One region of the Blautia sp. LMAG:89 genome, then DNA from elsewhere that is predicted to be linked to it. Evidence: predicted binding sites of a transcription regulator. Region 1 holds the regulator's gene; the other holds the start of a gene.
The links. Region 1 encodes Rex, which represses fermentation and respiration genes when NADH is low (regulators of the CRP and FNR family bind a similar motif). Its sites were predicted from a motif close to ATTGTTAANTANTTAACAAT; they were not measured.
Positions count from the first base shown of each region.

Region 1 (11,515 bases):
TCTCATCTGCGATCACCGTACATGCATCCTTCAATACGCACACAGAGCCTGTTTTCGCAGCACATTTCAGTGCAGTATCTGCGATCTCATGCTGGATCTCCTGGATCGTTCTGCCACTGAGCCGGCTCATTTCTCCGATATGCGGTGTCAGGACTACATGCTCTCCCAGATACTGATACCACTGTGGATGTGCAGCCAGAAGGTTCAGGCCGTCCGCATCCAGGATCAGCGGCTTTTTCTCCCGGGCAGCCGCCGTGAGAAACCACTGTTCTCTCTCACGGCTGGCCACTGATGTTCCAAGTCCCGGTCCGATCACGATCATATCACACCAGGATAGAAGCTGTTCATTGGATTCCTGATCAAAGCGGCTGCAGACCATAGCCTCCGGAAGGAGTATCTGCAGTGGGATCCTGTTGGCTTCCACAGTCTGGATCTTTACCATTCCCGCACCGGCACGAAGTGCTGCACTGGCGCTTAAATAAGCGGCTCCGCACATTCCCTCACTTCCGGTCACAAAGAGCACTTTTCCGAAGGTACCCTTGTTTCCGCCGGGATCACGTTCCGGAAACAGCTTCAGATCTTTATTTTCCAGACAGGCGGCAGATGCAGTCACAGCTTCCTGCTCATAGATCCCGATATCGGCGGTAACGATCCTTCCTGCATACAGTCTTCCCGGATAAAAGCAAAGGCCTCTTTTCCGGTAGGCAAATGTGACAGTCAGATCGGCGCTGAAGGCAATTCCCATTTCCAGGCCAGTATCTCCGTTCACTCCTGACGGGATGTCAACTGCGATCTTTTTGGCCCTCGCACTGTTCATCTCATGGATGATATCAGCATAATGCCCCTCGATCGGACGCGTCAGGCCTACCCCAAACACGGCATCTACTATAGTAGTATATTCACTCCACTGCGGGTTATTCACCTCCGGGACACGATAACCGGAAGCGATCTTATACTGAAGAGCTGTCTCTCTGGTCATTTTATCTTTGTTTCCGACCATATAAAACTCTACCCGGATTCCCTTCAGATGGAACAATCTGGCAACAGCGATACCGTCACCGCCATTATTTCCGCTTCCGCAAACTACCAGGATCCTTTCGTCCTTCTGGAGATACTTTTCTGTTTCCTCTACCACCTTCAGTGCTGCCCGCTCCATCAGAACCTCGGAGGGAACTCCGATCTCACGGATCGTTGTGGAGTCCAGATCCTTCATTTCTTTGCAGGTAACAAGCTTCTTCATTCTGTCTTCTGCCTCCCCTCTATCATAGAGAAAGCTGCCGTTTCCGGCAGCTTAACAATTCTTACTTATCCACATGTTCCTGCCTGTATTTACTGAGATTATAAGACAGTGTCATCAGACTCTCGGAAAGATGAACGTTCTCTACGATCACATCATCCGGTGTCTCAAGATCGAGATGTGCAAAATTCCAGATTGCCTTGATCCCGTTCTCCACCAGGATATCTGCCATTTCCTTGGCTTTATTCTTGGGAAGTGTCAGAATCGCGATCTCCACGTTATTCTCTCTCAGGAAAAACGGAAGCTCACTGAGCATCTGGATCTCAAGTCCACGGACTGCGATGCCCTCAAGCACAGGATTTACGTCAAAGATACCAACCAGCCTGAAGCCACGCTTCTCAAAATCCACATAATTGGCAAGTGCCTGTCCCAGATTACCAGCACCCAGGATGATCATCGGATGAACGGTATCCAGTCCCAGGATCTTACCGATCTCTGTATAAAGATAATGTACATTATAGCCATACCCCTGCTGCCCAAAACCGCCGAAATTATTAAGATCCTGACGGATCTGAGAAGCTGTGGTATGCATCTTCTTACTTAACTCATTGGAAGAAATACGTTCTACATTGTCTTCCATCAGCTCTCCTAAGTAGCGGTAATAGCGTGGCAGACGCTTAATCACCGCTTTCGAGATTTGTTTTGTCTCCACGATAGTTTTCCTCCTTACCTTACACTAGGTTAATTATAACGAATTGACATTTTCCTGTCAATTAAAGTTGTCTATTCTGTACAAATTTCTTTATAATTTTTCTAATAATTGATTTTTTCTTTGAAATCCCGGCAGTTTCCGTTATAATAGGTGGAGGATTTTTCCCTGTTCAGGCATAAACAGGGGTGATTCTTTATACAGGAGGACAGTTTTTATGATTTTATCATGTCAGAATATATGCAAGGCCTTTGGCGAAAAAGTAATTTTAAATGATGCATCCTTTCACATTGAAGATCGTGAAAAGGCTGCTCTGATCGGATGCAACGGTGCAGGAAAGACCACACTGCTGCGGATCATCATGCAGGAGCTTTCTGCTGATTCCGGTACCGTGGTGCTTGCCCGGGATAAAAATATCGGCTATCTTGCCCAGTACCAAGATATCCACGGACATCATACCATCTACGAGGAGCTTCTTACCACAAAGCAGCACATCATCGATATGGAACGCCGTATCCGCAATATGGAACAGGAAATGAACACGGTGACCGGTGATGAGCTGAACCGTCTGATGGAAACCTATACCCGCCTGACCCATCAGTTTGAGCTGGAGAACGGATACGCTTACAAAAGTGAGCTGACCGGTGTCTTAAAGGGTCTCGGCTTCACGGAGGAAGATTATGACAAGCAGATCGAAACTCTTTCCGGCGGTCAGAAAACACGCGTGGCGCTGGGCAAGATGCTTCTTTCCAAGCCGGATATCCTGCTTCTGGATGAGCCAACCAATCACCTGGATATGGAAAGCATCTCCTGGCTGGAAACTTATCTTCTGAATTATCCGGGAGCTGTTTTTATCGTCTCCCATGACCGTTATTTTCTGGATAAGGTGGTCACCAAGGTCATTGAGATCGAAGCCGGACAGACCCGCGTATACAGCGGCAACTACTCTGCCTATGCTCTCAAGAAGGCTCAGCTTCGTGACGCACAGTACAAGGCATACTTAAATCAGCAGCGGGATATCAAGCATCAGGAAGCCGTTATCGCCAAGCTGAAATCCTTTAACCGTGAAAAATCCATCAAGCGTGCGGAAAGCCGTGAAAAAATGCTGGACCGTGTACAGAGGATCGAAAAGCCTCTTGAGCTCCAGGACCGGATGCGTATCTCGCTGGAACCACGGGTGTTAAGCGGAAACGATGTGCTCCACGTGGAAGCGCTTTCCAAGGCCTTTCCGGGACAGACCCTGTTCTCCGATATCTCCTTTGATATCAAACGCGGCGAGCGTGTGGCACTGATCGGAAACAACGGAACCGGAAAGACCACCATGCTGAAGATCATCAACGGTCTTATTGAGGCAGATGCCGGCAAATTTTCCCTTGGTTCCAAGGTGCAGATCGGTTATTACGATCAGGAACATCATGTTCTGCATATGGACAAGACAATTTTCCAGGAGATCTCCGATACTTATCCGACTCTCACAGAGACCGAGATCCGAAATATGCTTGCCGCATTTCTCTTTACCGGAGATGATGTTTTCAAGGAGATCTCCGCACTTTCCGGTGGAGAAAGAGGCCGTGTTTCCCTTGCAAAGCTGATGCTTTCCGAAGCCAACTTCCTGATCCTTGACGAGCCTACCAACCATCTGGATATTGCCTCCAAGGAGATCCTGGAGGAAGCACTGGTCAGCTACACCGGCACAGTCCTTTATGTATCCCATGACCGTTACTTTATCAATCAGACTGCGACCAGGATCATGGAGCTGACAAACCAGGCAGTGGTAAATTACATCGGTGATTATGATTACTATCTGGAAAAGAAGGAGGAGCTGACCAGTACCTATGCACCGGGAAGCACTTCTCCGGAGTCACCTGCCGAAGAAAAATCGGTTTCCGAGAACAAGCTTTCCTGGCAGCAGATGAAGGAAGAACAGGCAAAGAAACGAAAACGGGAAGCCGAGCTGAAAAAAGTCGAAGCCCGTATCGAAGAGCTGGAAACAAGAGACAGCGAGATCGACGAAACCATGGTCCTTCCGGATGTCTGCACCAATGTAGCGGAATGTACAAAGCTGAGCCGCGAAAAAGCAGCCATCGCTGAAGAACTGGAAGAGCTTTATGAAAAATGGGAAGAGCTGGCCTGACGGTCAGCTCTTTTTTATCCCCTTATGTTTTTATGGAAGCAGCATGCCGAGATGCTGTTCAAAGCATACACCATCGTTACGGTCTGTTCCTTCCTCCACCGCATCCCGGATCGATGCCGAGATAAAATCCACGGCCAGCTCTGCACAGGTTTTCATGGAATATCTTTTTACCAGCCCTGCACTGAGCACGGATGCAAAAAGATCTCCTGTCCCGGAATAGCTTCCGCCGGATTTCTCTGCAAATACCCAGGAGCTGTTTCCGTTTTCCAGGACAAGATTCCCCATTTTCAGAGGCTGCCCCTCCTCCCTGTGATCCACTCCGGTGATCACAACGGCAGGAAGTGAAAATTTCCGGGCAAGTCCGCACCCGATCTCCCGGATCTCTTCCATCCGCCGGGCCTCTGATACCTTTTGCAGTTTATTCCAGATCTCCTCCATTTTTTCTTTTCCGTAGAGAAGAAGGAGGGCTTCCGTAAGGTTCGGTGTGATCACATAGGAACGGCGTGTCAGTTCGCAGAACCGGCTGCGGAGCTCTTCTGTATAGATCGGATAAACCGCGCCGTCATCCCCCATCACCGGATCTGTAAGGATCAGAGTATCCTTTCCTGCAAACGCGTCCATAAATTTCAGAATCCTGTCTGCCTGCTTATCATCAGAAAGAAATCCTGTATAGATCCCATCCGGGAAAAATCCTCTTTTTTTCCACTGCTCCATATATGGTTCCATATGCTCTGTGAAATCCTCACAGAAATAACTTTCATAACCGGTCTGGTTGCTTAAAACAGCGGTGGGAAGTGGACACGCCTGGACTCCCATCACCGAGATCACCGGGATCGCTGCTGTCAGTGAACATTTCCCCAGCCCGGAAAGATCATTGATCACTGCTATTTTTTTCATGGTAATTCTCCAGTCTTGAGTTTTTTTCTGTAATATTATAGAATGAACTGTCAGGTTTACGCAATCATTTTTGGAAGGAAATCATCATACTTATGTTAAATATATCTGCAGAACACAAAAAAGAACACCTTTATCTGGAGGTTTATCACTATTACCGGAAGCTGATCCTGGAAGGCCGTCTCCTTCCCGGAAGCAAAATGCCCTCCCTTCGCAAATGCGCCCAGGAGCTGAAGCTGAGCCGTACCACCATCGAAAATGCCTATCTTCTGCTGGCAGCAGACGGCTATATCATCGCTAGGGCACAAAGCGGCTATTATGTCACCGGCATTGCTTCCAAGCAGCATCTGCTCACCCCCGAAAAACAGGATAAGGATATCACGCCCTGCCTTTATGATTTTGCTTCTTCCGGTGTTGACCGGGAAAGCTTCCGTTTTGATCTGTGGCAGCGTTACATCAAAAGTGCCCTCCGCCAGGGCGACCGTATGCTTTCTTATGGCGAACCCCAGGGCGAAAGCGATTTCCGGGAGGTTCTCGCAGACTATATCCGGGAACGCAGAAATGTGATCTGCTCCCCGGATGACATTGTAGTAGGGGCCGGTCTCCAGCCCCTTCTCCAGATCCTCTGCCCTCTGATCCATGAACGGAAAACCGTTTCGTTCCCCACACCGTCCTTCACCACATGCAGCACCATCTTTCAGGATTACGGCTTTGATGTCCATTACCGGGACAAAAGCTGCGATGTGATCTATGTTTCTCCTGCTCACATGACGAAATGGGGCGAGATCATGCCGGTAAAACGACGCCTGGAGCTGATCCGTCATGCAGAGATCAATGACCATCTGATCATTGAGGATGATTTCGAAAACGAATTTGTTTATTTCCAGAAGCCGACGCCTTCACTTTTCGGTCTTGCAGGTGGTGAAAACGTTGTCTATATCGGTTCCTTTTCCAGGCTGCTGCTGCCCTCCATCCGTGTCAGCTTCATGGTACTGCCGCGCTCTCTCCGGGAAAAATATACAAAAAAAGCAGCCTTTTATAATCAGACTGCTTCCAAGGCAGAACAGATCGCGCTCTGCCAGTTTATCCGCGACGGGCATCTGGCTTCCCAGACAAGAAAGCTCCGCCGCCTTTATTCCCAGAAGCTGAAGGCTCTTTCCCAGGCTGTCCGGGAAACCTTCGGCCAGGACTGCCAGATCCAAACAGGAGCCGCAGGAACCAGCCTTGCCCTTACTCTTCCCTGTTCTCTCACAGGCAGTGAACTGACAGACAGAGCCCGGAACCGTGGTCTGGGACTGGAGGTTCTCAGAGAAAACGGAGCCGAGGTCACCCTGGTCCTCTCCTGCTCCTCCATTCCATCCAAGGATTTTCTGCCTGCCTGTCAGCTTCTGAAGGAGGTTACCGGCTCCTAATCTCTCCGGTTATCGATCATGTAGAGCAGGGCATTTACAATGCACGCAGCAATGTTGCTTCCACCCTTGCGTCCTTTTGCCACAATATAAGGCACATCTGCGTGCATGATCAGCTCCTTGGACTGCACAACATTCACAAAGCCTACCGGCACACCGATGATCAGCTCAGGAGAAAGCTTTCCGTTCTCAATAAGCTCATAAAGACGTACCAGTGCGGTAGGTGCGTTTCCAATGGCAAAGATCAGCTTTTTATCCATCTCTGCGGCCTTGTCCATGCTGGCTGTGGCTCTGGTAGTCCCGTTCTTTTTTGCAAGGGCAGCCACATCCTCATCGGACATGAAGCAGTAAGCCTCACCGCCGTAGCGGGCAAGTGCACGCTTGTTGATCCCGGCCTTTGCCATCTGGGTATCTGTGACGATGCAGGCACCGTTGCGGATGGCGTCCATGGCCATCTCCACTGCCCCCTCCGAGAAGCAGAGATTTTTTGCATAATCAAAATCTGCGCTTGTGTGGATGCAGCGTTTTACGATCAGCTCTGTTCCCGGGATCAGGGGAGTATCCCCCAGCTCTTCTGTGATGATCTCAAAGCTTCTTTTTTCGATCTCCATGGGTTTTACATTTTCAAGCTCAACTTTCATTTCTATTCTTCCTCCGTAATCCCGTTTTCCAGTATCTCATAGATTTTTTTCATATCCAGATGCTTCCGCAGCTCTGCAGCCAGGATATCATACTGCTGTTCCTTAAATGCCGCAAAATCCACGCCTGTCATATTTTCCACATCAATACCTTTTTTCTCGCCGATCACGCGGATGATCGCCTCTGCAGATGCTTCCTTATCGAAAACACCGTGGATATAGGTTCCGCACACATTTCCCGCAAAAGCACCCTCTTCTTTTTTCTTACCGCTGACGCTGTCTGTGATCTTCGTGGCTGTTCCTGCATTCTCCTTCAGGATGCTTTCGCCCATATGGATCTCATAGCCCTCGATCTCCGCACCGGAAAGAGGAGCAAACACACCGGACAGCTGACCGAAATGCCCCTGCACCCTGGTCCTGGTTTTCTTTTCGGCAAATACCGTTTCCATGGGAAGAAGTCCCATTCCTTTCATGGAACCGCCATTTTCAACTCCATGAGGATCGCTTAAGGTCTCGCCCAGCATCTGATAGCCGCCGCAGACACCAAAGATCAGCTTGCCTCTGGAGGCTTCCTTGAGAACCGCTGCCTCCATTCCGCTTTCCCGCATCCAGATCAGATCACTCATAGTGTTCTTGGTTCCAGGAAGGATGATCATGTCCGGAGAGTGAAGATCTCTCGGGTGTTTTACATAGCGGAGAGAAACTCCGGGAATGCTCTCAAAAGGATTAAAATCCGTAAAGTTGGAAATCCTTGGTGTACGGATCACCGCGATATCAATGACACCGGCTTCCTGCTTCCGGTCAAAACGCTCCGTCAGGCTGTCCTCATCCTCCACCTGGATATCCAGATAAGGCGCCACACCCACCACCGGGATCCCGCTTCTTTCCTCAAGCATAACAACACCAGGGTCCAGAATAGTCTTATCTCCGCGGAATTTGTTGATGATCAGACCCTTTACCATAGCCTTCTCATCGTCCTCCAGAAGCTCCACTGTACCGATCAGCTGGGCAAAAACACCTCCACGGTCAATATCACCCACAAGAAGGACCGGTGCCTTGGCCATCTTTGCCATACCCATATTTACAATATCCTCGTCCTTGAGATTGATCTCGGCAGGGCTTCCCGCACCTTCGATGACAATGATATCGTTTTCCGCTGCAAGAGCGTTGTATGCCTTCATCACATCCGGAACCAGGGTCTTCTTATATTTGAAATAATCCCTGGCACTCATGGTTCCAAGAACTTCTCCGTTTACGATCACCTGGGAGCCTACATCATTGGTAGGCTTCAGAAGAATCGGATTCATCAGGACAGACGGCCTGATCCCGGCTGCCTCTGCCTGCATGACCTGGGCCCGCCCCATCTCAAGACCATCCTCTGTAATAAAGGAATTCAGTGCCATATTTTGTGATTTAAAAGGAGCCACACGATATCCATCCTGCTTAAAGATCCTGCAAAGTCCCGCAGCCAGCAGGCTTTTTCCGGCATTGGACATGGTTCCCTGCACCATTATTGCTTTTGCCATAATATACCTCCCTCAAGTACTTCGATCAGTTTTACATTTTCTTCATGGCGCTTTACCGCGATCCGGTAATACTCCTTTGTAAGTCCCGGATAATTGCTGCAGTCACGGATCAGGATCCGCTTCCGCAGACAGAAGTCAAAGAGCTCCTCCGGTCCTTTAAAGAAAATATAATTTGCTTCCGACGGAAATACTTTATACCCAATGCGGACCAGCTCATCCTTCAGCCACTGTGCCTCCCGAAAAACAAGCTGTCTTCCCTCCTCTACATATTCCGTCTCTGTAAGTGCCTGGAGCCCGGCTGCCTGGGCCATGGTGGAAACATTCCATGGCTGAACGCAGAGCTCCATCCTTTCCATCAGCTTTCTGTCAGAACAGAGGCCATAGCCCAGCCGCACACCGGCCATGGCATATCTTTTTGTAAATGCCTTCAGGATAAAAAGATTATTGAACCCGGAAAGAGAATGCTTCAGAGAATACTCTTCCGGTTCCTTTACAAAATCGAGGAAACATTCATCTACCACCAGCAGGATATCCAGCTTTCTGCATTTTTCCAGGATCCTTTTCAGAAGCCTATGGGGGATCAGCATGCCGGTAGGATTGTTGGGGTTACATAAGAAAGCCATATCCAGTCCCTTATGGAGGATATCCAGATAGGCTTCACTGAGCACAAAACCGTCATTTTCCGTCAGCATGTAATATTCCAGCTCACAGCCAGTACTGGCCAGAGCCTGTCCGTATTCCGCAAAAGTAGGCGCCGGGATCAGAGCCCGCTTTGGCTTTACTGCGTGACAGAGCGTAAAGATCACTTCTGCTGCTCCGTTACCGCATATTACCTCTTCCGCTTTTACCCCTTCCGATTCTGCGATCCTTTCCCTGAGAACGCCGCATCCCACCTGGGGATACTGTGCAATATGATCCAGACTGTGGATAATGGCCTGCTTCACACTTTCCGGTGTTCCCAAAGGATTCAGATTTGCCGAAAAATCCAGGCAGTCTTTATGTTTATATACGTCTCCTCCATGTATGTGTTTTGTCATTGGTCATTCTCCTGTCTGTATTTATTGTTACCTTAATAACCCGAACCGGACCCCCGCACTGAGCAGTCCAAATACAACCACACCCAGTATGGATGCCGCGTACATCAGCCGGTTAGCCCTTTTGATATCCTCCGGCTCCACCGGGCGGATCGGATCCCCGATCGTGGGTTTTTCATATAATTTCCCGAAATAATATGCATTTCCCGCAAGCTGTACATCCAGCGCTCCGGCCATGGCAGCCTCTGTCTGAGCAGAGTTGGGGCTTGCATGATTTCTCCGGTCACGTTTGTAGATCTTTGCCGCATTTTTTGTATCCATTCCTGTAAAAACAGTTCCTGCCACCATCAGCCATCCGGAGATCCTGGCAGGGATATAATTGGCCACATCATCCAGCTTTGCCGCAATACGGCCGAAATAAAGATATTTGTCATTTTTATATCCAAGCATGGAATCCATGGTATTGATACCCTTGTACAAAAACATCAGCGGCACTCCGCCGATAGCCATATAAAACATGGGGGCGATCACGCCGTCGGATGCATTTTCCGCAACGGTTTCCACGGCAGCCTTTGTCACGCCGGTTTCCGTAAGCTCTCTGGTATCACGGCCTACGATCATGGACACCGCATAGCGTGCCTCGTCCAGAGTCCCGTTTTTCAGCCGGTCATAAACCTTCATACTCTCATCCTTCAGGGAACGGGTGGCAAGAAGCTGATAGCACCAGAAAACCTCCAGCACAAATCCGGCCACCGGCAGATACCGGTAAAGATAATAAAGCACCAGAAGCGGCACCCCGCCGCTGAACAGACAGACAAGCACTACGATCAGAAAGCCTCCTGTCAGCTCACCGCCGTGATTTTTCGGAAAAATCTTCCGGATCACCTTTTCCAGCACTGCAATCAGATTGCCGATGACACAGATCGGATGATAAAGCCATCTGGGATCTCCGATCAGAAGATCCAGCACAAATCCTATGACCAGTGCAGGAAGACTATATTTCAGCATCTTTTTTCTGCCTCCGTTCTTTCTTATATTCCAGTGCGTTCTTCAGAAAGCGTGCCGGAACCCTGGGATTTCCGTAATAATAAAGATGCGGAAATCCTGCCATCAGCCTGCCCCGGTCATGGATACAATCCCATCCTCTTTTAGATGCCGGCTTTGCCGCATGAAAATCCTCTCCGCAATCTGTGGAATCAAAATAATGGAATTCATGAGCCGGGATCTCACCAAGTCCGGTATCCTGTTTTTCCGTAAGGGTGATATAGCCGAACCGGTTCAGCTTCGGTGTGCGGTAAGCCCTTCCAGGGATCACCCCGCAGACTCTGCGCTGCTTTCCTTCCATATCCTCCATCTCCTGATGAAGATACATGAATCCGCCACATTCTGCCAGACAGGGCATTCCGTCCAGGATAACTTCCCGGATCCGGGTGCACATTTCCTGATTTTCTTCCAGCGCCTCCCCGTTTAATTCCGGGTAACCGCCGCTTAAAAGAAGCCCGTCCAGATCCTCCGGAAGCTCTCTGTCATGAATGGGGGAAAAACGTACCAGCTCCGCTCCCATCTGCTCCAGAAGATTTAAATTATCCGCATAGAAAAAGCAGAAGGCTTCATCATCCGCCACACCGATCCGCACCTTTTCCTCTGTACGGTATCCGAAGGCAGTATCCTTCTGTATCAGCATTTCCGTCTCCGGTGCCGCAAGCTCCGGTGCTTCCCCTGCAAGCTCCAGGATCCCATCGATATCCAGGGTTTTCTCCAGTACCTCGGAAAGCTTCTGCAGACGGCTTTTCAGCTCCGGGATCTCCTCCGGAAGCACCAGCCCCAGATGACGGCTTTCGATCACACAGTCCTCCACCTTCGGAACATACCCCAGTACCTTTACGGAAAGCTCCTCTTCCAGAAGCTTTTTCATTCTGGGATACAGCATGGGA
Region 1 covers NZ_NANC01000012.1:360,073-371,587, forward strand. The annotation lists gene CCC70_RS14895 (NAD(P)H-hydrate dehydratase) at 1-1,240, opposite strand, end outside; gene CCC70_RS14900 (redox-sensing transcriptional repressor Rex) at 1,302-1,949, opposite strand; gene CCC70_RS14905 (ABC-F family ATP-binding cassette domain-containing protein) at 2,164-4,080, shown strand; gene CCC70_RS14910 (pyridoxamine kinase) at 4,111-4,977, opposite strand; gene pdxR (MocR-like pyridoxine biosynthesis transcription factor PdxR) at 5,070-6,386, shown strand; gene CCC70_RS14920 (precorrin-8X methylmutase) at 6,383-7,024, opposite strand; gene CCC70_RS14925 (cobyric acid synthase) at 7,027-8,547, opposite strand; gene cobD (threonine-phosphate decarboxylase CobD) at 8,532-9,584, opposite strand; gene cbiB (adenosylcobinamide-phosphate synthase CbiB) at 9,612-10,589, opposite strand; gene CCC70_RS14940 (cobyrinate a,c-diamide synthase) at 10,576-11,515, opposite strand, start outside.

Region 2 (11,515 bases), on a different contig from region 1:
GGACGATCTTCAGAAGCTTTTCCTTTTTGTGTCCCCCCAGAGTTTCGATCAGCTTCAGCTTTTCCGGATCTGCCTGGCAGAAGCCGGAGTACAGATTGATAACGGAGCCGAAGATGGCTACAGATATGCCGGCGACTACAATGGTACGTTCGTTGGCACCAAGCCATACGATCAGAAGAGGGGCCAGAGCAGATTTCGGGAGACTGTTCAGTACCACCAGACATGGCTCCAGGATCCGTGCGATCCGTCGGGAGCACCAGAGAAGTACTGCGGTTCCTACACCCAGGATCACAACAAAAAAGAAACTGACAAGAGTTTCTGCCAGTGTCACGGCAATATGTGCAAACAGGGACTGATCCCTGCACATGGAAAGAAAGGTCTCTGCGATCTGGGAAGGACTACTGAAGATAAAGGAATCGATCCATCCAAGATCAGAGGATATTTCCCAAAGTCCCATAAACAGAACAAAAAGAAGTGTCCGTGCAGCCAGGATAATGTTTTTTTCTTTTTTTTGCCGTGCAAGATATTGTTTCTGCTGTCTGGAAATTTCAGGCATTTTCATTGAGCTCCTTCCATATGATGTTAAAATATTTTTTAAAATCCGGAGCATTTCTGGAGGAGAGGGGAGTGCGGTCGCTGATATCCAGATCGATATCAATGATCTTTCGTACAGTGGCAGGACGTGCAGAAAGGATCAGTACCCGGTCGGCCATACTGATGGCTTCGGAGATGTCATGAGTGACCAGGATCGCAGGCTTGCCGGAGCTTTTGAGGATTTTTCCGATATCATCACTGACATTTAAGCGTGTCTGGTAATCCAGAGCGGAAAATGGTTCGTCCAGAAGAAGGAGCTCCGGTTCCAGCACCAGGGTCCGGATCAGAGCGGCACGTTGGCGCATTCCGCCGGAAAGCTGGGAAGGGCGGGCATCACGGAAACGGTCCAGACCGTAGGTCTGAAGAAGGGCTTCTGCATGTGCCAGTTTTTCAGGTGTGAGCTCTTTCCGGATCTCCAGGCCGAGAAGGATGTTTTTGTAGATGCTCCGCCATTCCAGAAGATGATCCTTCTGGAGCATATATCCTACAGCGGCACTGCCGGAGGATACCGGACGGTCTCCCAGAGTAATGGAACCGTGCTCCGGAGTGAGCAGGCCGGCAATGAGATTCAGAAGAGTGGATTTTCCGCATCCGGAAGGTCCTACAATGGACAGGAATTCACCGGGCATCAGGTCAAAGGATATATGAGAAAGGGCGGGTGTCTCACCGGACAATGTGTGATAGGAGAGACACACGTCCCGCACTTTCAGGACAGGATTCATGGATGTTGCCTCCTTTTCGTAGATAATGATATAATATTATCATATGTCTGAAACATGAGAAGGCCAATGGCAGAGATGCATACTTTGATGTCTGCCTGAAAACAGTCATAGAGAAAGGAATTACAAACATTGAACAAGAGAAACTACCAGAAAGAACTGGATAAACTGATTGAAAGAAACCAGAAAGAAGGGAAAACCCCCAGACTTTTTCTGCATGCCTGCTGTGCGCCATGCAGCAGCTATGTGATGGAATATCTGTCACAGTATTTTGAGATCACGATATTTTTTTATAATCCCAATATCGCACCGGTGGAGGAATATTCACACCGTGTGGCTGAGATCCGCCGCCTGATCGGGGAGATGGAATTTGTCCATCCGGTAACTCTTATGGAGGGCCGGTATGACCCGAAGGAATTTTATGAAATGGCAAAAGGCCTGGAAGATGTTCCGGAAGGAGGAGAACGGTGCTTTCGGTGTTACCGCCTGCGGATGGAAGAGGCGGCAAAGCTGGCGAAGGAGGGCGGATATGATTATTTCACCACAACATTAAGTATCAGTCCGCTGAAAAATGCACAGAAGATCAATGAGATTGGCGAGGAGCTGGCAGAAATCTATAAAGTGCCACATCTGACTTCAGATTTTAAGAAAAAGAATGGCTACAAGCGTTCTATTGAACTGTCTCATGAGCATGCTCTGTACCGGCAGAATTACTGCGGCTGTGTATTTTCAAAGAAAGAAGCCATGGACAGAGAACGGCTGGTTACTGAGAACCGAGTGAACAGTAACAACGGCTGAAGACAGCAAACGTATAATTATGAAAAACTTTGCATTTTTATAAAAATATGTTACACTAACACAGAAAAGTGCAGACGTTCGGGAGACGGAGCTCGTGTATGTCCGGAGAAGACAGTTCTGCCGCAAAAAAGAAAAGTGAGGAAGAATCAATATGGCACAGTTATGGGGAGGCCGTTTTACAAAAGAAACGGACAAGCTGGTTTACAATTTTAACGCATCCATTTCCTTTGATCAGAAATTTTACAGACAGGATATCCGTGGAAGCAAGGCACATGTTGCCATGCTTGCAAAACAGGGGATCCTGACAGAGGAAGAAAAGGAGCAGATCACAGAAGGACTGGACGGTATCCTTGCAGACGTGGAAGCAGGCAAGCTGGAGATCACAGCGGAGTATGAGGATATCCACAGCTTCGTGGAGGCAAACCTGATCGACCGTATCGGAGATGCCGGAAAGAAGCTTCACACAGGAAGAAGCCGTAATGACCAGGTAGCTCTGGATATGAAGCTTTATGTCCGCGACGAGATCGATGAGACAGATAAGGAGCTGAAGGACCTTCTTCTTGCCCTGCAGAAGATCATGGAAGAGAATGTTCACACCTACATGCCGGGATTTACCCACCTTCAGAAGGCACAGCCGGTAACTCTGGCACACCATGTAGGCGCATATTTTGAGATGTTCCGCAGAGACCGTGACAGACTTTTTGATATCCGTAAGAGAATGAATACCTGTCCGCTTGGAGCGGGAGCACTGGCAGGAACCACTTATCCGCTGGATCGTGCCTATACTGCAGAGCTTCTCGGCTTTGATGCACCAACCAGAAACAGTATGGATTCCGTATCTGACAGAGATTATGTCATCGAGCTTCTCAGTGCATTTTCTACGATCATGATGCATCTGAGCCGCTTTTCAGAAGAGATCATTCTGTGGAATTCCAATGAGTACCGTTTCGTTGAGATCGATGACGCATACAGCACAGGCAGCAGTATCATGCCGCAGAAGAAGAATCCGGATATCGCAGAGCTTGTCCGTGGAAAAACAGGCCGTGTTTACGGAGCGCTGACATCTATTCTCACAACCATGAAGGGAATCCCGCTTGCATACAACAAAGATATGCAGGAAGACAAGGAGCTGACCTTTGATGCCATCGACACCGTAAAGGGCTGTATCGCCCTGTTTACCGGCATGGTTTCCACTATGCAGTTCAACAAAGCCAACATGGAGGCAAGTGCAAAGAGAGGCTTTACAAACGCCACAGACGCAGCAGACTATCTGGTTAACCACGGTGTACCGTTCCGTGATGCTCACGGCATCGTCGGAAGACTGGTCCTTCTCTGTCTGGATAAGGGAATCTCTCTGGATGAGCTTCCGCTTTCCGAGTACAAAGAGATCAGTCCTGTGTTTGAGGAGGACATCTATGAAGCCATCAGTATGAAGACCTGCGTGGAAAAACGTGTGACTCTGGGAGCGCCGGGACCGGACGTGATGGAGCAGGTGATCGCTCAGAATAAAGAATATCTTGAAAAAAATTAAGATAATGCTTGCATTTTAGGAAAAATTGGTATAGTATTTACAGAAAAGACAAATGTGTGCCATGGAGGGACACAAGATGAGGAGAGTTTTATTATGAGTGAAAAGCTTAAAGTCGGTATTTTAGGTGCAACTGGAATGGTTGGTCAGAGATTCATTTCTCTTCTGGAGAATCACCCGTGGTTTGAGGTGGTTACTGTAGCGGCAAGCCCGAGAAGCGCAGGCAAGACCTACGAGGAGGCTGTAGGCGGCAGATGGAAAATGGATACTCCGATGCCGGAGGCAGTAAAGAAGCTGGTTGTTATGGATATCCACGAGGTTGAGAAGGTTGCAGCTACTGTTGACTTTGTATTTTCCGCAGTTGATATGACGAAGGATGAGATCAAGGCAATCGAGGAAGAATATGCAAAGACAGAGACACCGGTTGTGTCCAACAACAGCGCACACCGCTGGACACCGGACGTTCCGATGGTAGTTCCGGAAATCAATCCGGAGCACTTCGAGGTTATCGAATTCCAGAAGAAACGTCTAGGAACAAAACGCGGCTTTGTAGCTGTTAAACCGAACTGCTCTATCCAGAGCTACGCTCCGGTACTTACCGCATGGAAAGAGTTCGAGCCGTATGAAGTAGTTGCCACTACATACCAGGCTATTTCCGGAGCAGGAAAAACCTTCAAGGACTGGCCGGAGATGGAGCACAACATCATTCCGTACATCGGTGGTGAGGAAGAGAAGAGTGAGAAGGAGCCATTAAGACTCTGGGGCAAGATCGAGGACGGCGTGATCGTTCCGGCTACCACACCTGTCATCACATGCCAGTGTGTACGTGTTCCGGTCCTCAACGGACATACAGCAGCTGTATTCGTTAAATTCCGCAAGAAACCTACCAAAGAGCAGCTGATCCAGAAGCTGGTTGAGTTTAAGGGACTTCCGCAGGAGCTTGAGCTTCCAAGCGCTCCGAAGCAGTTCATCCAGTATCTTGAGGAGGACAACCGTCCGCAGGTACAGATGGATGTAAACTATGAGAATGGAATGGGAGTATCTGTAGGACGTCTTCGTGAGGATACTGTTTATGATTACAAGTTCATCGGACTTTCCCATAACACAGTAAGAGGTGCCGCAGGCGGAGCAGTTCTCTGTGCAGAAACTCTGAAAGCGAAAGGATATATCCAGGCTAAATAAGAACTGGATCCTTTACAGGAAATAAAGAAAATCATCAGAAACGGGATATCGGTTTTTCCGGTGTCCTGTTTTTGCGTATGTGGAAGGAACAAAGGAGATATGCGCAGAAAAGTAATTACTACAGTTGTGACATTTTCCACAACCACGGCTGCCATGAAAATGGAAAGAACGGCCAGGGAATCTGAATTTCCGGGAAGGCTGATCCCGATCCCTTCAGAGATCAGTGCCCAGTGCGGACTGGCATGGAAATGCGTGGAGCAATCAGAGGAGGAAACAGAAAAATTCCTGAAAAAAAAGGAACTGGCCTGGGATGGCATCTATCGTGTTCTGGTATAAAACGGATATTGTTTGTTGTATGTAACAAAACGAAAATTTTTGAAAATTTTCGCATTTTTATTGTTAAATAATTAGTAAAGTGTTACAATATAACAAGCAGATTTCCGGAAAGCGTGTTGCTGTGAACAAAGAAGCAGCAACAAAGTGCCACGCTTGCTAAAAATATGTGGAGGTGCTATTTATGAACAGGGAGGATGTAGAGAAACTGTCAACCGCTGCGAAGGGTAAGATAAACTTACTGAACAGCAATTTCGGAAAATACTTTATGCGGGCGATCATGGCCGGATTTTTTATTGATGTGGCGATGATCTACAGTAACGTTGTTGGAAATGTATTTTCCAAGACATTCCCGGAATGGGGGAAATTCCTTGGAGCCATCGTGTTCTCTATTGCGGTCCTGCTGATCGCAATGGTAGGAGGAGAGCTGTTTACCGGTAACAATCTGGTAATGGCTTTTGGTGCGTATGACAAGAGCGTATCATGGAAAGATGTTGGAAAGGTCTGGGGAATCAGTTACATCGGCAATTTTGTGGGATGCCTGATCCTGGCGCTGATCTTTGTAGGTGCCGGAGCGTCCGGTACAGCAGATTATTTTGCCGGATTTATAAACGGAAAACTGAGTATTCCGGCAGGACAGATGTTTTTCCGTGCGGTACTTTGTAATTTCTTCGTCTGTCTTGCTGTTCTCTGCGGCATTAAGCTGAAGAGTGAGTCAGGTAAGTTCCTGATGATCGTGATCTGTATTTCAGGTTTCGTTGTCAGCGGATTTGAGCATTGTATTGCAAATATGGGTATTTTTACAGTTGCATTCTGTATGGTGCCAGGATTGTCTGTCGGCGCTATGCTTAAAAGCATGGTGATCGTAACACTGGGAAATATAGTTGGCGGAGGTGTGCTTCTGGCATGGCCGCTTAGAAAGATGAGTGCAGATAAATAGTATGGCAAAGGCTTTATACATAGCGGAGAAGCCCAGCGTGGCACAGGAATTTGCGAAGGCTTTGAAGATCAACGGTCAGAGAAAAGACGGATATCTGGAATCTGATGATTCTGTGGTAACCTGGTGTGTAGGACACCTGGTTACCATGAGCTATCCCGAAAAATATGATATCAAGTTTAAAAGGTGGAGTTTTGATACCCTGCCTTTTTTGCCGCGCGAATTTAAATATGAAGTGATCCCCGGGGTCAAAAAGCAGTTCGAGATCGTAAAAGGACTGCTGAACCGGCCGGATGTGGATACCATTTATGTGTGTACCGACTCCGGACGTGAGGGTGAATATATCTACCGTCTGGTAGCCCAGATGGCAGGAGTAAAGGGAAAAGTCCAGAAACGTGTGTGGATCGATTCCCAGACAGAGGAAGAAATCTTAAGAGGGATCCGTGAAGCGAAGGATATCTCGGAGTATGATAATCTGGCAGCATCTGCGTATCTCCGCGCAAAGGAAGATTATCTTATGGGAATCAATTTTTCCAGAGTTCTGACCTTGCGCTACGGAAGCAGTGTCACCAATTATCTCCATTCCAAATATCAGGCCATTGCAGTTGGGCGTGTGATGACCTGTGTTCTTGGCATGGTGGTGCGGAGAGAACGGGAGATCCGTGTCTTTGTGAAGACACCCTTCTACCGTGTCCTTGGCAGCATTGGACTTGCAGGCGAAAATTTTGACGGTGAATGGAGGGCTGTGGAAGGCAGCCGGTATTTCCAGTCCCCGTATCTTTATAAAGAAAACGGCTTCAGGAAAAAAGAGCATGCACAGATGCTGATCGATCAGCTGATGGTGAATCAGCCCCTTTCTTGTATTGTGGAAAAGGTGGAACGAAAAAAAGAAAACAAAAATCCGCCGCTTCTTTTTAACCTGGCGGAGCTTCAGAATGTGTGCTCAAAGCTGTTTAAGATCAGTCCGGACGAGACACTCCGGATCGTACAGGAGCTTTATGAGAAGAAGCTGGTGACTTATCCGAGAACGGATGCCAGAGTTCTTTCCACGGCAGTGGCCAAGGAGATATACAAGAATATATCCGGTCTTCGAAATTATCAGCAGGCCGGTGCGGCGGCGGCAGAGGTTTTGGGGATGGAATCCTGGAAAAGCATTGCAAAGACCAGATATGTGAATGACAAGCAGATCACAGACCATTATGCGATCATTCCTACCGGTCAGGGATTGAATGCGCTTGGAAGCGTGTCTCTTACTGCACAGCGTGTGTACGAGACCATTGTACGGAGATTTTTGTGTATTTTTTATCCGCCGGCCGTTTATCAGAAGGTGAGTCTTGTGACGAAGCTGGACGGCGAGGCATTCTTTTCATCCTTTAAGGTTCTCAAAGAAGAAGGCTATCTGAAGATTGCCACGAATTCTTTTTCGCGGAAAAGGGCTTCAGACAGTGAGAAAAACAGAAATGGAGAGGAAGACGAGGTTTCCTGTGATACTGTGCTCCTGGAGGCGTTGCAGAAGCTGAAAAAGGGTGATATACTTCCTGTGAACGGTTTGAGTATCAAGGAGGGTGAGACTTCACCGCCCAAACGATACAATTCCGGTTCCATGATCCTTGCCATGGAAAATGCAGGACAGCTGATCGAGGATGAGGAGCTTCGAGCCCAGATCAAGGGAAGCGGGATCGGCACCAGTGCTACCCGTGCCGAGATCCTGAAGAAGCTTTTTAACATCAAATATCTGGCACTGAACAAAAAGACCCAGGTGATCACTCCAACGCTTCTTGGGGAAATGATCTTTGATGTGGTAAATTGTTCTATCCGGCAGCTTCTGAACCCGGAGCTTACGGCAAGCTGGGAAAAGGGGCTCACCTATGTGGCAGAGGGCAGCATCACGGAACAGGAATATATGGACAAGCTGGAGCATTTTGTGCGGGTACGTACCCGGCAGGTGGAGGCAAGCAATTATCAGTATAACCTGCGGCAGTTTTTTGATGTGGCCGCTGTAAACTACAGGAAGCCGGAGCGAGCTTCCAGACAGGGAGGAAAGAGATCATCATGATGAAAGATTTTACTATCAGCAATATGCTGGATCTGAATGAGACCATTGCAGCAGAGCTTTTTGAGGGAAAAACCTATCCGTGGGAGGTTCTTCCGGAGATCGGAGATTTCATTATTAAGCTGGGAAAAACACTGGATTCTTCTGAATATGAGGAGAAGGGCGAAAATGTATGGATCGCAAGATCCGCTACAGTTGCGCCGACTGCAAGTATCACCGGACCGGCTATCATTGGCAGAGACGCCGAGGTGCGCCACTGTGCATTTATCCGCGGCAAGGCTATCGTTGGTGAGGGCGCAGTTGTGGGAAATTCCACAGAGCTTAAGAATGCAGTGCTGTTTAACAAGGTTCAGGTTCCTCATTATAATTATGTTGGAGATGCTGTGCTGGGATATAAGTCCCACATGGGTGCCGGATCGATCTGTTCCAACGTAAAATCAGACAAGAAGCTGGTTGTCGTAAAAGACGGGGATGAAAAGATCGAAACCGGTCTTAAGAAATTCGGAGCGATGCTCGGAGATCATGTTGAAGTCGGATGCGGTTCTGTGCTGAATCCCGGTACTGTGATCGGACGGAATTCTAATATCTACCCGCTGTCACCGGTACGTGGATGTGTTCCTGCAGATTCCATTTATAAAAATGCAAAAGAGATCGTAAAGAAAAAATAAGAAACAGATTCTTCTGGACACGCATTTAGGCTGCACTTTTGAGAGAGTGCAGCTTTTTTTTGATGGGGTGATGGATGTAACGGTATTGGTTGTGGAAGGCTGAACCGACCGGGAGAGGGCGGGATTAAGATAAAAACAAAAGCTGTCGAAGTATGACCAGTCCCATAATATGGACTGGGTAAAACCAGTAGAAGAAATATTTTGCTGATTTTCCGCGGATGAAGCCTCTTTTTCCATTGTACAGGTTAATGGACAGAAAGGCAAAAGCGGCCCTCCATTCATAGTAAAGCCAGCAGCTCCCGAGGATTGCCTGGCCTGGTTTATCGTTTCGCATATAGTACATGATCAGCAGGAAGATATACCCCCGCCATCCATAGTCTGCTTTCAGAAAAATGGAAACAACAAGCAGTCCCAGGATGCAGAGAAGCTGCATCGAAGGTCTGGTCTGGAAATATTCGATGGCACAAAAGGCCAGATATCCGAGGAAAAGCGTGAAAAACACATTTTGTCTTTCGTAACGCAGTGTATTTGTAAACATCAGATTCCACGGAATTTCTGAAAGCAGCGCAAAAAGAAGGAGATTTCTTCCATAGAGGAACCGGCTCCGTGTATGCCGGAAGCCTTCCAGCAGGAGAAAACAGAAGATGGGAAAAGCAGCTCTTCCGATATCGCGGAAAATAAGATATACAGTATATTCTCTGCCGAAAAGTGTAAACAGGATTTTCTGTGCAGGCTGATACATACTGAGCAGCACAGCTCCGATATGATCGATCAGCATGGTGATGACCGCGATCATCTTCAGAGCGCTTCCGCTGAGAATGCGGTATTTTTCTGGAAAAACAGAATCCACAGATGCATTCATGAAAAATATACCTCCAGGGTTAAACTTGCTAATATATTATCACATACATACAGTAGTTGCCAGAAATATTTGACAGTTAGGCATGCAATACTGCCGGAATAACTACCAATATTATGCGTTTTATGGCAAAATTTTATCAAATATGACTGGACGAAACAACGGTTTTGTGAGAAAATAGCCGTAGGGTGTTATCGAACTTTTTTTCTCAATAACATCAGTCAATCTATACTTGAAAGGAGTTTTAAAATGATTTATTCACGCGAAGTAGAAGAAATGTGTCCAGTGGCACAGGGCGTACATCATGGTGCCGCTCCGATCCCGGAAGAAGCAAAATGGGTTCAGGCAAAAGAAGTAAAGGATATCTCCGGATTTACACACGGTGTTGGCTGGTGTGCTCCGCAGCAGGGTGCATGTAAGCTGTCCCTTAACGTTAAAGAGGGAATCATCCAGGAGGCACTTGTTGAGACAATCGGATGTTCAGGAATGACTCATTCTGCAGCTATGGCTTCTGAGATCCTTCCAGGACTTACCGTTATGGAGGCACTGAACACAGACCTTGTATGTGATGCAATCAATACAGCTATGAGAGAGCTTTTCCTTCAGATCGTTTACGGACGTTCCCAGTCTGCATTCTCCGAGGACGGACTTGCAGTAGGCGCTGGTCTTGAGGACCTTGGAAAAGGACTTCGTTCTCAGGTTGGTACAATGTATGGAACTCTGAAAAAAGGACCTCGTTACCTTGAGATGGCTGAGGGTTATGTTACAGGTATCGCTCTTGACGAGAACGATGAGATCATCGGATATCAGTTCGTAAGCCTTGGAAAAATGACTGACTTCATTAAGAAAGGTGATGACCCGAACACAGCATGGGAGAAAGCAAAAGGTCAGTACGGCCGTGTTGCAGATGCTGTTAAGATCATCGACCCAAGAAAAGAGTAATTACACTTCGTAAGGTAAAAATATCAGGAGGTTACAGGAAATGGCTTTATTTGAATCATATGAGAGACGAATTGACAAGATCAATTCTGTTTTAAACAGCTATGGAATCGCTTCTATCGAAGAAGCTGAGAAAATCACTAAAGACGCAGGACTGAACGTTTACGATCAGATCAAAGGCATTCAGCCGATCTGCTTCGAGAACGCTTGCTGGGCTTACACAGTAGGTGCAGCTATCGCGATCAAAAAAGGCTGCAGAAGAGCCGCTGATGCAGCTGCAGCTATCGGAGAAGGCCTTCAGGCTTTCTGTATCCCGGGATCCGTTGCAGACACACGTAAAGTAGGTCTTGGACATGGAAACCTTGGAAAGATGCTCCTTGAGGAAGAGACAGACTGCTTCTGTTTCCTTGCAGGACATGAGTCTTTCGCAGCAGCTGAGGGTGCGATCGGTATCGCTGAGAAAGCAAACAAGGTTCGTAAAAAACCTCTTCGTGTTATCCTGAACGGTCTTGGAAAAGACGCTGCTCAGATCATCTCCCGTATCAACGGCTTTACATATGTAGAGACAGAGTATGATCCATATAAGAACGAGGTTAAGGAAGTATTCCGTAAATCCTATTCAGAGGGACTTCGTGCAAAGGTTAACTGCTACGGCGCTAACAGCGTTCCGGAAGGTGTTGCGATCATGTGGAAAGAGGGCGTTGACGTTTCTATCACAGGAAACTCCACAAACCCGACTCGTTTCCAGCATCCGGTAGCAGGAACATACAAAAAAGAGTGCAACGAGAAAGGAAAGAAATACTTCTCCGTTGCTTCCGGTGGTGGTACAGGACGTACACTTCATCCGGACAACATGGCAGCAGGTCCTGCTTCCTACGGTATGACTGATACACTTGGACGTATGC
Region 2 covers NZ_NANC01000007.1:261,155-272,669, reverse strand. The annotation lists gene CCC70_RS10980 (ABC transporter permease) at 1-556, opposite strand, end outside; gene CCC70_RS10975 (ABC transporter ATP-binding protein) at 549-1,316, opposite strand; gene CCC70_RS10970 (epoxyqueuosine reductase QueH) at 1,446-2,111, shown strand; gene argH (argininosuccinate lyase) at 2,263-3,642, shown strand; gene asd (aspartate-semialdehyde dehydrogenase) at 3,736-4,821, shown strand; gene CCC70_RS10955 (DUF3343 domain-containing protein) at 4,921-5,157, shown strand; gene CCC70_RS10950 (formate/nitrite transporter family protein) at 5,339-6,094, shown strand; gene CCC70_RS10945 (DNA topoisomerase) at 6,096-8,147, shown strand; gene CCC70_RS10940 (UDP-N-acetylglucosamine pyrophosphorylase) at 8,144-8,812, shown strand; gene CCC70_RS10935 (TraX family protein) at 8,937-9,674, opposite strand; gene CCC70_RS10930 (iron-sulfur cluster assembly scaffold protein) at 9,921-10,613, shown strand; gene CCC70_RS10925 (GGGtGRT protein) at 10,654-11,515, shown strand, end outside.
Region 2: the regulator Rex is predicted to act here: its motif matches at 9,699-9,718, upstream of CCC70_RS10930 (iron-sulfur cluster assembly scaffold protein).